DNA from 3 places in the Pseudomonas sp. COR18 genome. Region 1 is predicted to be linked to each of the others. Evidence: predicted binding sites of a transcription regulator. Region 1 holds the regulator's gene; each other region holds the start of a gene.
The links. The regulator FliA, encoded in region 1, starts transcription of late flagellar genes. The targets are predictions, from matches to a motif close to CTAAAGTTTNNNNNNNNNNNGCCGNTAA.
Positions count from the first base shown of each region.

Region 2: flgM (flagellar biosynthesis anti-sigma factor FlgM) is a predicted target of FliA. The motif match lies at 2,175-2,202, and genes of this name have one in related genera.
Region 3: motA (flagellar motor stator protein MotA) is a predicted target of FliA. The motif match lies at 2,590-2,617, and genes of this name have one in related genera.

Region 1 is NZ_CP183808.1:723,941-728,758, reverse strand. Features, by position in the region: gene flhA (flagellar biosynthesis protein FlhA) at 1-561, shown strand, start outside; gene flhF (flagellar biosynthesis protein FlhF) at 573-1,901, shown strand; gene fleN (flagellar synthesis regulator FleN) at 2,023-2,856, shown strand; gene fliA (RNA polymerase sigma factor FliA) at 2,853-3,593, shown strand; gene ACM62G_RS03295 (chemotaxis response regulator CheY) at 3,785-4,156, shown strand; gene ACM62G_RS03290 (protein phosphatase CheZ) at 4,179-4,818, shown strand, end outside.
Region 2 is NZ_CP183808.1:4,113,036-4,117,853, reverse strand. Features, by position in the region: gene cheR (protein-glutamate O-methyltransferase CheR) at 1-249, opposite strand, end outside; gene ACM62G_RS19015 (chemotaxis protein CheV) at 302-1,228, opposite strand; gene flgA (flagellar basal body P-ring formation chaperone FlgA) at 1,309-2,070, shown strand; gene flgM (flagellar biosynthesis anti-sigma factor FlgM) at 2,239-2,559, shown strand; gene ACM62G_RS19000 (flagella synthesis protein FlgN) at 2,608-3,075, shown strand; gene ACM62G_RS18995 (flagellar brake protein) at 3,172-3,915, shown strand; gene ACM62G_RS18990 (MFS transporter) at 3,986-4,818, opposite strand, start outside.
Region 3 is NZ_CP183808.1:1,972,744-1,977,561, reverse strand. Features, by position in the region: gene asd (archaetidylserine decarboxylase) at 1-58, opposite strand, end outside; gene ACM62G_RS09180 (rhodanese-like domain-containing protein) at 77-892, opposite strand; gene ACM62G_RS09175 (HDOD domain-containing protein) at 936-2,477, opposite strand; gene motA (flagellar motor stator protein MotA) at 2,685-3,536, shown strand; gene motB (flagellar motor protein MotB) at 3,540-4,586, shown strand; gene rsgA (small ribosomal subunit biogenesis GTPase RsgA) at 4,635-4,818, opposite strand, start outside.

The DNA of each region.
Region 1 (4,818 bases):
CTGCTGGCCAAGAACTCGCCGAAACTGGCCGAGGAACTGGTGCCGGGGATCATTTCCCTGTCGCACCTGCTCAAGGTGCTGCAGGCGTTGCTCGCCGAACACGTGCCGGTGCGCGATATCCGCACCATTGCCGAAGCGATCGCCAACAATGCCTCCAAGAGTCAAGATACTGCCGCTTTGGTTGCCGCCGTGCGTGTCGGTTTATCCCGCGCAATCGTCCAAAGCATTGTAGGGCTTGACTCCGAGCTGCCTGTGATCACCTTGGAACCCAGGTTGGAACAAATATTGCTCAATAGTCTGCAGAAGGCCGGACAAGGCTCGGAAGAGGGCGTTCTGCTCGAACCGAGCATGGCTGAAAAGCTTCAGCGTTCACTGATTGAGGCCGCCCAGCGTCAAGAGATGCAGGGGCAGCCGGTGATCCTGCTGGTAGCCGGTCCGGTTCGCGCGATGCTTTCGCGGTTCGGACGCCTGGCGGTACCCAGCCTGCATGTGCTGGCTTACCAGGAAATTCCGGACAACAAGCAAGTCACCATCGTTGCGACAGTAGGGCCCAACGGCTGAGGTAGTGGGTTATGCAAGTTAAGCGTTTTTTCGCCGCCGATATGCGTCAGGCCATGAAGCTGGTTCGTGACGAATTGGGCTCGGACGCGGCCATCATCGGCAACCGCCGGATCGCCGGCGGTGTCGAGCTGACGGCTGCGCTCGACTACAAGCTCTCGGCCCTGGCCCCACGGGTTCCGAACATGGAGCTCGAGGACGAGTTGCGCAAGACCCAGTCGCGGATCGTCACCGCCCAGGCCGAACTGAGCCTGCGCAGCGAAGGTGAAAGCGATGCAGGCACCAACCGCCAGTTGTTCGCCGGCCTGCCGCTGACCGCGGCGGAACCGCTGATCGAACCGACCTTCGACGAGCCACGCCGTCCGGCTCCGGCCCCGGCTGCAGCGGCCCCGGCGGTGGACCAGCGGGTTTTCGAGTCGATGCGCTCGGAGCTCAACGGCCTGCGTGAACTGCTGGAAGTCCAGCTCGGCTCGCTGGCCTGGAACCAGTTGCAGGGGCGCCAGCCGGAGCAGGCCAACCTGTGGCGGCGCCTGCAGCGCATCGGCCTGTCCGGGCCGCTGTCGCGCGACCTGCTGGCACTGATCACCGACATCCAGGACCCACGCCAGGCCTGGCGCATGCTGCTGGCGCACCTGGCACGCATGATCGTCACGCCCGAGATCGAACCGCTGGAAGAGGGCGGGGTGATCGCCATGGTCGGCCCGGCCGGCATGGGCAAGACCACGACCCTGGCCAAGCTGGCCGCACGCTACGTACTCAAGTACGGCGCACAGAATATCGCGCTGGTAAGCATGGACAGCTTCCGCATTGGCGCCCAGGAGCAGCTCAAGACGCTGGGGCGGATTCTCAATGTCTCCGTGACCCATGTCGACCCCGGCCAGTCCCTGGCCCAGGCCCTCGATCCGCTGCTGCGCAAGCGCGTGGTGCTGATCGACACCGCCGGCCTGCAGGCCAGCGACCCGGCCTTGCGCATGCAGCTGGAAAGCCTGGCCGGTCGCGGGATCAAGGCGAAGAACTATCTGGTCCTGGCCACCACCAGCCAGAAGCAGGTGCTCACCGCCGCCTACCATAGCTACAAGCGCTGTGGCCTGGCCGGTTGCATCCTGACCAAACTGGACGAGACGGCAAGCCTCGGCGAAGTGCTGAGCCTGGCCATCAGCCATGAACTGCCGGTGGCCTATCTGACCGATGGCCCGCGGATCCCGGACGATCTGCATCTGCCACGCCGTCACCAGCTGGTGAGCCGTGCGGTGAGTGTGCAGATGCAGGAAGAACCCAGCGAAGAGGCCATGGCCGATATGTTCGCTGACATCTACCACAGCCCCTCCAAACGAGTGGGGTGAGGTAACCATGAAGACGTTGCAACGCATCTACATCGATGGTCTGCCAGGCATTAGTCTCCCTCGGGAGCGCGCAGCCAGTTATGTGGCCTTCCGTCTACGCAAGACAAGGTAAGAAGAGAACATGGGTAGCATGCATCCCGTACAGGTGATTGCGGTGACCGGCGGCAAGGGTGGCGTCGGGAAGACTAACGTGTCAGTGAACTTGTCCCTGGCGCTGGCTGAGCTTGGCCGGCGTGTCATGCTGCTGGATGCCGACCTGGGCCTGGCGAATGTCGACGTTCTGCTGGGGCTGACCCCGAAACGGACCCTGGCCGATGTGATCGAGGGCCGCTGCGAGTTGCGCGATGTGCTGCTGCAGGGGCCAGGCGGGATCCGTATCGTGCCGGCGGCCTCCGGTACCCAGAGCATGGTCAATCTCAATCCGGCCCAGCATGCCGGCCTGATCCAGGCGTTCAGCGATATCGGCGACAATCTCGACGTGCTGGTGATCGACACCGCTGCGGGTATTGGTGACTCGGTGGTCAGTTTTGTCCGCGCGGCCCAGGAAGTGCTGCTGGTGGTCTGCGACGAGCCGACCTCGATCACCGACGCCTATGCGCTGATCAAGCTGCTCAATCGCGACTACGGCATGAATCGTTTCCGGGTGCTGGCCAACATGGCCCAGAGCCCGCAGGAAGGGCGCAACCTGTTCGCCAAGTTGACCAAGGTCACGGACCGCTTCCTTGACGTGGCCCTACAATACGTCGGCGCCGTTCCCTACGACGAATGCGTTCGCAAGGCCGTGCAGAAGCAGCGTGCGGTCTACGAAGCCTTCCCACGTTCGAAATGTGCCCTGGCGTTCAAGGCCATCGCGCAGAAGGTCGACACCTGGCCGTTGCCCGCCAACCCGCGGGGGCACCTGGAGTTCTTCGTCGAACGTCTGGTACTTCAAACGAGTGCGGGACCGGTGCTATGACTGCAAGTGGCTATCGCATGTATTCCAAGTCTTCGCGTGACAGCCAGTATGAATTGATCGAGCGATACGCGCCGCTGGTCAAGCGCATCGCCTATCACCTGCTGGCACGGCTGCCGGCCAGTGTTCAGGTCGAGGACCTGATCCAGGCCGGGATGATCGGCCTGCTCGAGGTTTCGACCAAGTACGACTCGGGCAAGGGCGCGAGTTTCGAGACCTATGCCGGTATCCGCATTCGTGGCGCGATGCTCGACGAGGTGCGCAAGGGCGACTGGGCACCCCGTTCGGTACACCGCAACACCCGCATGGTCAGTGACGCAATCCGCGCAATTGAAGCGAAAACCGGTCGCGACGCTAAAGATCATGAAGTTGCAGCCGAACTCCAGTTGAGTCTCGATGATTATTACGGGATTTTGAATGATACCTTGGGCAGCCGCCTGTTCAGTTTCGACGACCTGTTGCAGGACGGCGAACATGAAGGGTTGCATGAGGATGGCGCGAGTGCTCATCTCGAACCGTCGCGCGATCTGGAGGATGAACGCTTCCAGGCCGCACTGGCGGACGCGATCGCCAATTTGCCGGAGCGTGAGCGGCTGGTGTTGTCGCTGTACTACGACGAGGAGCTGAACCTCAAGGAAATCGGTGAGGTCCTGGGGGTCAGCGAATCACGGGTCAGCCAGTTGCATAGCCAGTGCGCAGCCCGTTTGCGGGGGCGTTTGGGAGAGTGGCGAGCGCGTTGACGGGGCAGTGTGTGGGGACACTGCGAACGAGACCGATGCAGCGTGTGACGGTGTATCGGCGGCTCGGCCGGTTGTGGTTTCCATGCAGTAGGGTACAGAGCCTTGTCGAGTGTTGTGCCGAATTGATTTAACAGCGCGTCCAGGTGCTGAAACGCGTTTAAGACTGCTTGGAGGTCGAATTGAACAAGAACATGAAAATCCTCATTGTTGATGACTTTTCAACGATGCGGCGGATCATCAAGAACCTGTTGCGTGATCTCGGGTTCACCAACACTGTCGAGGCCGATGACGGTACTACCGCCATTCCGGTGCTGAACAGTGGCAGCATCGACTTTCTGGTCACCGACTGGAACATGCCCGGCATGACCGGCATCGATCTGCTGCGCCACGTGCGTGCCGACGAGAAGCTCAAGCACCTGCCGGTCCTGATGGTAACGGCCGAGGCCAAGCGCGAGCAGATCATCGAGGCCGCACAGGCCGGTGTGAACGGCTATGTGGTCAAACCGTTCACGGCCCAGGCGTTGAAAGAGAAGATCGAGAAGATCTTCGAACGCATCGGTTGATGAAGTCCGCCACGGGGGCGCTATGGAGCACTACGAATCCTCTCTGGGCGATTTTGAATCGACCCTGAAAAAACATGCTCGTGAGCTGGTCGACAGCCTTGAAAAAGGCCGCTTCGGCGACGCCGTGCAAATGATCCATGAGCTGAACCAGGCCCGTGACCGCGGCTTGTATCTGGAAGTCGGCAAGCTGACCCGCGAGCTGCACAGTGCGATCGTCAATTTCCAGATCGATCCCACCATGCCGCAAGCCGAGGAGGTCTCGCAGATCACCGATGCCACCGAGCGCCTGTCCTATGTGGTCAGGCTGACCGAGGCTGCGGCCAACCGCACCATGGATCTGGTGGAGAGCGCGACCCCGCGGATCAATGGCCTGAATGACGAGGCCAAGGCGCTGAGCGCCGACTGGGGGCGGTTCATGCGGCGCGAGGTCGGTGCCGAGGAATTCCGTGCGTTGGCCCGCCGGGTCGACAGTTTTCTGACGCGCAGCGAGCAGGAAACCCAGGCGGTTTCGAGCGAACTCAACGACATCCTGCTGGCCCAGGATTATCAGGATCTGACCGGCCAGGTGATCAAGCGTGTCACGCAGATGGTCACCGAGGTCGAGAGCAACCTGCTCAAGCTGGTGCTGATGGCCAGCCATGTGGATCGCTTTGCCGGCATCG
Region 2 (4,818 bases), 3.4 Mb from region 1:
CGGATAGGTGTCACGAAACCACAGCGTTTCGTTGGTCGTCATGGCATCCACCACCTGTTCACGCAAGCCGCTGCGTGGCTGGCTCTGGATCCTCTGGACCAGTTCGCCCAGGGATTTGATGCCATTCTGCTCCATCAGCTTGTTGAGACGGCTGGAAACCAGATATTGCTTGTTTTCACCGAGCAGAATGCCACAGGCCTTTTCCAGGAAGACCCGGAACTGTTCGAAATCCAAATTACCCGTAGACAATGATGCCGCCTCTTAAATCGTCTGTACCGCCGGGGACACGGGTCCCCGGCTGTTATCCTGCAGCCTTGATCCGGTCAACCACCCGGGCCGCCAGGTCATCAGGTCGGAACTTGGCAAGGAAGTCATCGGCACCGACCTTCTTCACCATCGCCTGGTTGAATACCCCTGACAGGGAAGTATGCAGAGTGATGTGCAGCTTTTGCATCCGCGGATCGCTGCGAATCTCAGCAGTGAGGGTATAGCCGTCCATTTCCGGCATTTCAATGTCGGAGATCATCATCAGGAATTCCTCCTCCGGCTTCTTGCCCTCCTCGACCAGCTTGCGCAGATAGTCCAGCGCCTGCCGGCCGTCGTTCAGCGCCACCACCTCGACGCCGACCGTCTGCAGGCAACGCGTGACCTGCTTGCGCGCCACCGACGAGTCGTCGACCGTGAGCACCCGCAAGGACACCGCCTTGGTCTGCGTCTCGACATCCACCACGCCCAGGGAAACCGATTCGGACATGGGCGAAACCTCGGCGAGGATCTTCTCCACATCGATGATTTCCACCAACTGGTTGTCGATGCGCGTCACCGCCGTCAGGTAGTGATCGCGCCCGGTCCCCTTGGGTGGCGGATGGATCTCTTCCCAGTTCATGTTGACGATGCGCTCCACCGACTTCACCAAAAACCCCTGGGTCTTGGTGTTGTACTCCGTAATGATCACGAACGGATTACTCTGATCCTTGAGTGCACCGGCCCCCGTGGCCATCGCCAGATCGAGGATCGGGATGGTAGCCCCACGAATGTTCGCCACACCGCACACCACCGGATTGGACTTGGGCATCAAGGTCAGCTTGGGGCATTGCAGCACCTCGCGCACCTTGAACACGTTGATCCCGTAGAGCTGCTGGCCGTCGAGACGGAACAACAGCAGCTCAAGGCGATTCTGCCCCACCAGTTGCGTACGCTGGTTCACCGAATCCATCACACCAGCCATGACTGCCCTCTCTGATCAAAGCCTCATCATCCGACGCCCACTCAGGAACAAACGGCACGAGCCTTGCTTTTTATACCGTTATGAAAGCACAAACGACATTTTTTCGACGCCTGACATCACAGTACCGCAGATTGCTCGCGGTGGTGTCCGTTTTATGCTGCCTGAACCCGAGCAACCCTGCTCTTGCGGAATCGGCGACCCTGCCTGATCAGCTTATCGGCGTGACCCAAGGCTTTCTTGAGTTCACGGTAGAAGACTATCTGGCCACCAGTCAAACCGAAGGGCGCTACGAGATCCAGGTCAACCAGCTGGACCCGCGCCTGCGCATGGCCGCCTGTGACAAGGAATTGACAGCCAGCCTGGAAAGCCCGGCGACACCGATCGGCCGGGTCACGGTGAAAATCCGCTGCGAAGGCAGCTCGCCATGGACCGTGTTCGTCCCGGCCCAGGTCAAATTGTATCGCGATGTGGTGGTGACCACCCGTCCGCTCAAGCGCGCCGGGATCATCGAGCCAGGCGACGTGGCGTTGCGCGAGCGGGATATCAGCCTGATCAACCAGGGCTTCCTGACGTCACCGGACCAGGCCATCGGACAGAAACTTGTCCGACCAATGGTCATGGACCAGGTCGTCACCCTGGTCCACTTGGAACAGGCGGAAGTGGTGCGCAAGGGCGATCAGGTGGTCATCAGCGCAACGAGCGGCGGCCTGGTGGTCAAGATGCCGGGCGAAGCCCTCTCCAACGGCGGCCTGAACGAGCAGATCCGGATCAAGAACCTCAATTCGCAGCGGGTCATCAAGGCTCGCGTCACCGCCCCCGGCCAGGTAGAGGTGGCTTTATAGATCGATAAGGCCACCTCGCAATAACTGGCGCCAGGCCGCCACTTTTCCTAAACTGTGGCCCAGACAGGGCTACAGCCTAGATGCAGACTCATTTTCAGATGAGGCTAAAGTTTTTCCGGGTATGGCCGAAAACAAGGCAAGCGTCCAAATACCCAGAGGTTTTTTATCATGGTCATCGATTTCAGTCGTTTGAATAACGCCCCGTCATTGACAGGCAGCACGCGCACCAGCGCCAACAAGGAAGCCGACAGCAGCGGCAAATCCTCGGCGGTGAACAGCCAGACCGAAGCGGTCGGCCAGAGCGGGGAATCGGTACACCTCAGCAATGAGGCTCAGCAGTTGCAAAAGATCACTGACAAGCTGCAGCAGCAGCCCGTAGTCAACAGCGCCCGTGTGGCCGAGTTGAAACAGGCGATCGCGGATGGCAGCTACAAGGTCGACAGCAACCGCGTCGCCAGCAAACTGCTCAACTTCGAAGCCCAGCGCTAGGCATCTGCCGGCGCGAGGCTTTTGGACGCTTAAAACCCAAGGCCAGCCATGCAAGACACCACTCTACTGCAACTGATCACCGAAGATTTTGCTCCAGCTCAAGATCTGCTCGAGCTGTTGCGCGCCGAGTCCCTGGCGCTCCATGGTCGCAACATGGTCGAGCTGGAAGATATTCTGGCGCGCAAGCAGGCGCTGATCATTCTGCTGGAACAGCATGGCCGCAAGCGCAGCCAGATTCTCGCCAGTCTCAACCTGCCCGCCAACCGCTCCGGCCTGGAACAACTGGCGGCACAGTCGAGCGTGGGCGGCGAACTGCTGAGCCAGAGCGAAGAACTCACCCGCATCCTGGCCGATTGCCAGGCCGCCAATGAACTCAATGGGCGCAACATCCAGGTTCAGCAAGCGACGACCGCAAACCAGTTGAAGATCCTGACCGGCGGCGAGCCTCCCGCACTTTATGATGCCCGCGGCTCGACGGCGAGGCTTGCGAAGCAACGCCCGCTGAGTCAGGCTTGAACCCAAACTGCTGCGCGCTCTGTTCAAGGCGCGTAACATGCTGGCAAAATGCTGGCTTTTGCGTGTAGTCGTATTTTGTCTGGAGATTGATGAACCGTGTCCAATGCCCCAAGCGCGGACGATGCTCCGCAGCCACCGAAGGTGCTAACCACGCCTCTGGAAATTTCCGCCAACCTGCGGATGCTGCAGGATAGCCATGACCCGTTGATCATCACGTTCCATGAACGCAGCCAGCGTTTCCAGAGTTTCGTGATCGATGTCGACCGGGATGCGGGCACTCTGGCCCTGGACGAAATGATGCCACGCGACGGTGAACGTTTCCTGGCAGCGGGTGAACCGTTCCGTGTCGAAGGCTTCCACGACGGCGTACGCATCACCTGGGAACAACCCCAGCCAATGACCGTCGACGAGACCAACGGTTGCTACCGTGGCTCAATGCCGGCCGAGGTGGTCTACCATCAGCGTCGCAACGCCTTCCGCGCCGCCCTGAAACTCACCGCGCTGGTCAACATCGAACTGGGCGGCGACAAGCTCAAGGCACCGATCAACGGCAAACTGCTGGATATCTCCGCCAGCGGCTGCAAGCTGCGCTTCGACGGCGATATTTCCGATCGCCTGCAACTGGGCCAGGTCTACGAGCGTTTTATCGCCGCCCTGCCCTTCGGCCCCATGACCGCTCCGGTGGAACTGCGCCATCTGCACTTCGAGGAAAGGATCAACACCACCTTCGCCGGCGTACGCTTCCACAACATGAGCGGCCTGGTACAACGCCAGGTCGAGCGCTTCGTCTACCAACTGCAACGTGAAGCACGGCGTTTCGACAAGGACGACGACTACTGAGTCTGACGCTGCCTTCACCCACAAAAAACGGGCCACCTGATGAGGGTGGCCCGTTTTTTTATCGACACTTTCAGTTGCTCGACTTATGCGCCGGCTCAGGGTCGGACTCGTCCACTTCGGCAACAGCCTCTGCCGCCGGCTCGGTGGACGCGACATCCGCGACCGATGGCGCTGCCGCCGGGTTGTCGCACATCTGGTCCAGCACCACCTGTTCGTCGACCCGCGGGTCGAGCGCCGCGCCGAGGGGCGACATGGCCTCCGGCATGACCACGTGCTGCAACGGCGCATCCTCGACCTGATGCAGATTGGTCACCGCCTTGGGTCGGATGCGCAGCACCAGGATGAGCGCGAAGAAGCTGAAGAACGCATAGAGCATCTGGCTGCCGAACAGCTTCATCAGCACGCCCGCCGCCAGCGGCCCGATGCTCGCGCCGACGCCATAGGTCACCAGCAGCATGGCGGTCAGCGAGACCCGCCGATCCCCCTCGATATGGTCGTTGGAGAACGCCACCGCCAACGGATACAGACAGAACTGCAGCAACGACACCATGAACCCGACGACGAACAGCACCTCCAATGGAGCCGTGGAGAATATCGCCAGCGGCAGGGACGTCAGCATCAACAGCATGGCGACACTGCGGATCAGCACCGCCCGGTCATAGCGATCGGAAAGCCAGCCCAGGGGCCACTGCACGAGAAAGCCGGCAAAGATGCAGCTACCCATGAACAGACCGACCTGCTCGGTGGAAAGCCCCTGCTGGGAAGCGTAGAGCGGCGCCAGACCGTAGAACGAGCCGACGATGATCCCCGCGCCCAGCACCGTGGTCAGCGACTGTGGCACACGCTTCATGAAGAAACGCGGCTCCAGCGGCGCCGGATGCAAGGGGGCCGGGTGAATCCGCC
Region 3 (4,818 bases), 1.2 Mb from region 1:
GCGACAGCAGGTGGTGAGGCAGCAGATACTGGCTGAGGATGAACAAACTCTTTTTCATCAAGGATCCTTGGGAATCTCAAATCTCTACAGGGGTGTCGGGGTGGTTGCCCCATTCGCCCCAGGAGCCGGCATAACCCTTGACGCGCGGATAACCGAGCGCCTTGGCCACCAGATAGGTGAAGCCGGAGCGGTGGTGGGTCTGGCAATGGGTGATCACTTCCTTGTCGGGAGTGATGCCCAGGCTGTCGAGGATTGCCGGCATATCCTTGCGGATGCGCAGGCTGCGCGCCTTGTCCATGCCGGCGGTCCATTCGAAGTTGACTGCGCCTGGAATGTGTCCGCCCTTGGCGGCCAGCACCTTCTCGCCGGAATACTCCAATGGGCCACGGGCGTCCCAGATCGCCAGGTCGGGCGCGCCCAGGCGCGACTGCAGGTAATCGCGGGTGGCGGTCGGTTCGTCGTGCAGGGTCAGGGCAACCGGGCCGCCGGCAACCGCCGGGATGTCCTCGGACACCGGCAGGCCTTCGTCCAGCCACGCCAGCAGGCCGCCGTCGAGGTAGTGGTAGCGGGTGTGGCCGATGACATCCAGCAGCCAGATGAAACGGCCGGCCCAGCCGCCGCCTTCATCGTCGTAGACCAAGTAGACCGCGTCCGGGTTGTGGCCCAGTTCGCCGAACAGGGCTTCGAGCGCCTCTTGCGGTGGCATCAGCCCCGGAGCCGGTGGCTGGCCCAACTGGGTACGCTTGGGGTCGACGAAACGTGCGCCGGGGATATGCCCCGTGCCGTAGCGGGCGCTGCTGGTCAGGTCCACCAGGATCAGCCCGGGGGTGTCGAGACGCGGCAGCAGGTCGCTGGGCTCGATCACCAGCGGCAAGCCAGAGAAGTCAGGCATGTGGGTTCTCCTGGACGCAAAGGGGAGGATTGTAGCGCAAGCTTCAGGCGCTGCGGTTGGTAAAGGCGTGCAGCGCCTTTTCGATACATTGCATGGTTTTGCCGAAGGCTTGCACGGTGATCTCCGAAAACGGCACGCCCGCCTGGTCGGCCAGGATCACCATCACCACCCGACCGTTGTTGCTCAGCGAGCGCAACAGCAGGTGTTCGCCGGGAAGGAATTGCGCCCGCAGGCTGTTGGGCAGCAGTGCCTGGAACTGGCGAGCGTTTTCTGGCGACAGGCGAATCTGCGCGGGCTGCTTCATCAGTCGTTGCAGCAGCGTGCTCTGGGCCACCTGCAGGATCAGATTGCTCGCCTCGGCGGGAAGGCCGGCGGTCTGGTGCACCCGCAGTGCGCTGCGGCTGCGGTCGGTCATCAGGATCATCACCCGGCGCAGGCCGCAGGCCGCCAGGGCTTCGCGGGCCACGGTGGTCAGGTGCATGGCGTTGGTGAAACGGCTGGGTTCGGCCAGCAGTTGTGCGCAGTGCCTGCGCCAGAGCCCCATCGCCGCGGCGTCAGGGGCAGCGGCCGGCAACAGGTCGGCATGCACGCGGCGCACATGCCACGGCCAGATCAGAGCCTCGGCCGGGTGCCACAGGTCCTGCATCGAATGCTGGTTGGCGCTCTGGGCCGCCTGCTGGTGGATCTGTTGCTGCAACTCGTTCATCGGCTGCTGCAGGTACAGGCTCGACAGGTACTGCCAGCGCAGGCAGTGCGGGCTGTCCCAGGCCTGTTGTGCCGCCACGGCCAGGCCGTTGGCCAGCAATACGGTGTTGGCGGGCTGGTTCAGCCAGCGGCGCAGTTCGGGGTCGGCATCCAGTTGCTGTTGCTGGTGCAGGGGGCTCTCATTGTCGCGGGCGATATGCAGTGCCTGGGCGAGGGTCTTGCGTTCGTTGAGCAGCGTTTGATAACCCTGGGTCACCCACACTGGCAGGCGCCAGAACTCGGCCATGGCCTGGCATAGCTCCAGCAGGCGCACGCCGAACAGCTCCCGTTCGACCCTGGCGGCGGGCTCGTGCTTGTGCAGCACCCGCAGTTCCCAGGTTTCGAGCAGCCTGGGGTGGGTCAGTGCCAGTGGCCACAGGGGGGCCAGGAACAGCAGGCTGCCCCAGTGGATGTCCTGCCAGAGCCGGGCCAGGCGGGCGGCAAACAGGCCGTTGGCCTGCTGGCTGGCATGCTGGCTGATCAGTTGCAACTGGCGCAGGGCGATCGGAATGTCTTCGGGCAGTCGTGCGGGCAGGCGCTCAAGCAACTCCTCGGTACGTTTCAGACCGAGGCGATTGATCGCGATCTCGAGGTTTTCGGCCGGCTCGGTCATGCTGCCGTGGGTGTGATGGTTGGCTTCGCAGATCACGCTCAGCGCCAGGGCCGGGCTATCCTGCATCAGCTCGGCGATGTCGCGCAGCGAGCTGCGGCTGTCGCGGATGGCCCGGCAGACGCGGTCGTGGCTGTCCTGCGGGACGGGCAGGCGAACGCCCTGCAACAGCCTGGTCCAGCCTTGCAGGGTGTTCGGTCTTGCACTGGACACAGCCGTTTGATTCGTCATGATTAAGCGCGATCATCACCATTAATGCGCCCGGAACGGGCCTGACGGCGCTGCGCTGGTCCTGCCGCCGAGGCCATGCACTGCCGGTTTTCTGGCTTTTCGCCTGAACTGGCTATAGTCTGGCGCAGTTTCGCCGATAAGTAGAAGAAGAGATTTACTAACTTCCGAATATGACCTTGAACCCGACTCAACAAGTACTCTCATTCTATGGCTAAAATCATCGGCATCATTGTCGTATTCGCGAGCGTGCTCGGCGGGTACGTGCTCTCCCACGGCAAGATTGCGGCGCTGATCCAGCCCTTCGAGGTCTTGATCATCGGTGGTGCGGCGCTGGGTGCTTTCCTGCAGTCCAACCCCGGCTACATGACCATGCACGTGGTCAAGAAATCCCTGAGCATGTTCGGCTCGCGCTTCAGCCACACCTTCTATATGGAAGTGCTCGGCCTGATCTACGAGATCCTCAACAAGAGCCGTCGTGAAGGCATGATGGCGATCGAGGGTGACATCGAGGATGCCGCGGCCAGCCCGATCTTCGCCAAGTACCCCGCCGTTCTGAAGGATGAGCGCATGACCGCGTTCATCTGCGACTACCTGCGCATCATGTCCTCGGGCAACATGGCTCCCCATGAGCTGGAAGGCCTGTTCGACATGGAACTGCTGAGCATGAAGGAAGAACTCGAGCATCCATCCCATGCCGTTACCGGCGTGGCCGACGGCATGCCCGGCTTCGGTATCGTCGCGGCGGTACTGGGCATCGTGGTGACCATGGCCTCCCTGGGCGATGGCGACCAGAAGTCCATCGGTCTGCACGTGGGTGCGGCACTGGTGGGGACCTTCTTCGGTATTCTCGCCGCCTATGGCTTCTTCGGTCCGCTGGCGCAATCCCTGGCCCACGATGCCAAGGAAGAACTGAACGTCTACGAGGCGATCAAGGCCTCCCTGGTGGCCTCGGCCTCCGGCATGCCGCCTTCGCTGGCAGTGGAATTCGGGCGCAAGGTGCTCTATCCGAAGCATCGGCCGAGCTTCGCCGAGCTGGAACAAGCGGTTCGCGGTCGCTGAGTCATGGAGAACAATCAGCCGATCATCATCAAGCGCGTCAAGCGCTTTGGCGGCGGGCACCATGGCGGTGCCTGGAAAATCGCCTTTGCCGACTTCGCGACGGCGATGATGGCCTTCTTCCTGGTGTTGTGGCTGCTGTCCACCGCGACCCCGGAGCAGAAGATCGCCATCGCCGGCTACTTCAAGGACCCGATCGGTTTTTCCGAGAGCGGTACGCCCTACATCATCGACCTGGGCGGTTCCCCGACGCTGGCGCCGGACAAGACACTCAACCCGGAAGTGAAGTCCCAGCCGCAACCGGACAAGGTCACGGTCGACACCGAGCAGGTGGAGGGCATGGCCGAACAGGTCGAGAAGGAGCGCCTGGAGCTGCTGCTGCAGGAGTTGCAGAACAAGGTCGACGAAAGCCCGCAGTTGCAGAAGTTCAAGGACCAGATCCTGTTCGAAATCACCCCGGACGGCTTGCGCATCCAGATCATGGACGCGGAAAACCGGCCGATGTTCGACTCCGGCAGTGCGCGCCTGAAGCCTTACTTCGAGGACATCCTGCTGGCGATGGCCGACACCATCAAGGCGGTGCCGAACAAGATCAGCATCAGCGGCCATACCGATGCCAAGCCGTACGCCGGCACTGGCGACTTCGGCAACTGGGAGCTGTCGGCCAACCGCGCCAACGCCGCGCGCCGTGCACTGGTGGCTGGCCGTTATCCGGACTCGCAAGTGGCGCGGGTGGTGGGTTATGCCTCGTCGGCGCTGTTCGACAAGGCCGATCCGTTCAACCCGGTCAACCGCCGCATCGACATCGTGGTGCTGACCAAGAAGGCCCAGAAAGCCATTGAGGGCGAGCAGGGCGCGGACGAGGCCAAGCCGGATGGCGCGGCACCGGTTCCCGGCGCGCCTGGCGCCTCGAATGCGGCCCCGGCCGACCCGAATGCGCTGCCGGCGGACAAGCAGCCGCTGCCCGCCCACGAGGTGCGGCAACGCTTGAACATCTTCGAGGATGGTGTATTGAAGATGGACGAGACGGGCAAGCCCAGAACCGGCTCCTGAGCCAGACGACAAGGCCGCGATGATCGCGGCCTTGTCGTTTCTGTCATTTCAATAGCTGTCTTGCGGCAGGCTGGCGATGATCGAGCGGTAGCTGTTCATCCGCTGCTGCTGGATACGCCCGTCTTCCAGGGCCTTGAGCAGGGCGCAGCCGGGCTCGCGATCGTGCTTGCAGTCGCGGAAGCGGCAGGTACCGAGCAGGTCGTTGAACTCGATGAAGCCGGCCTCGACATCG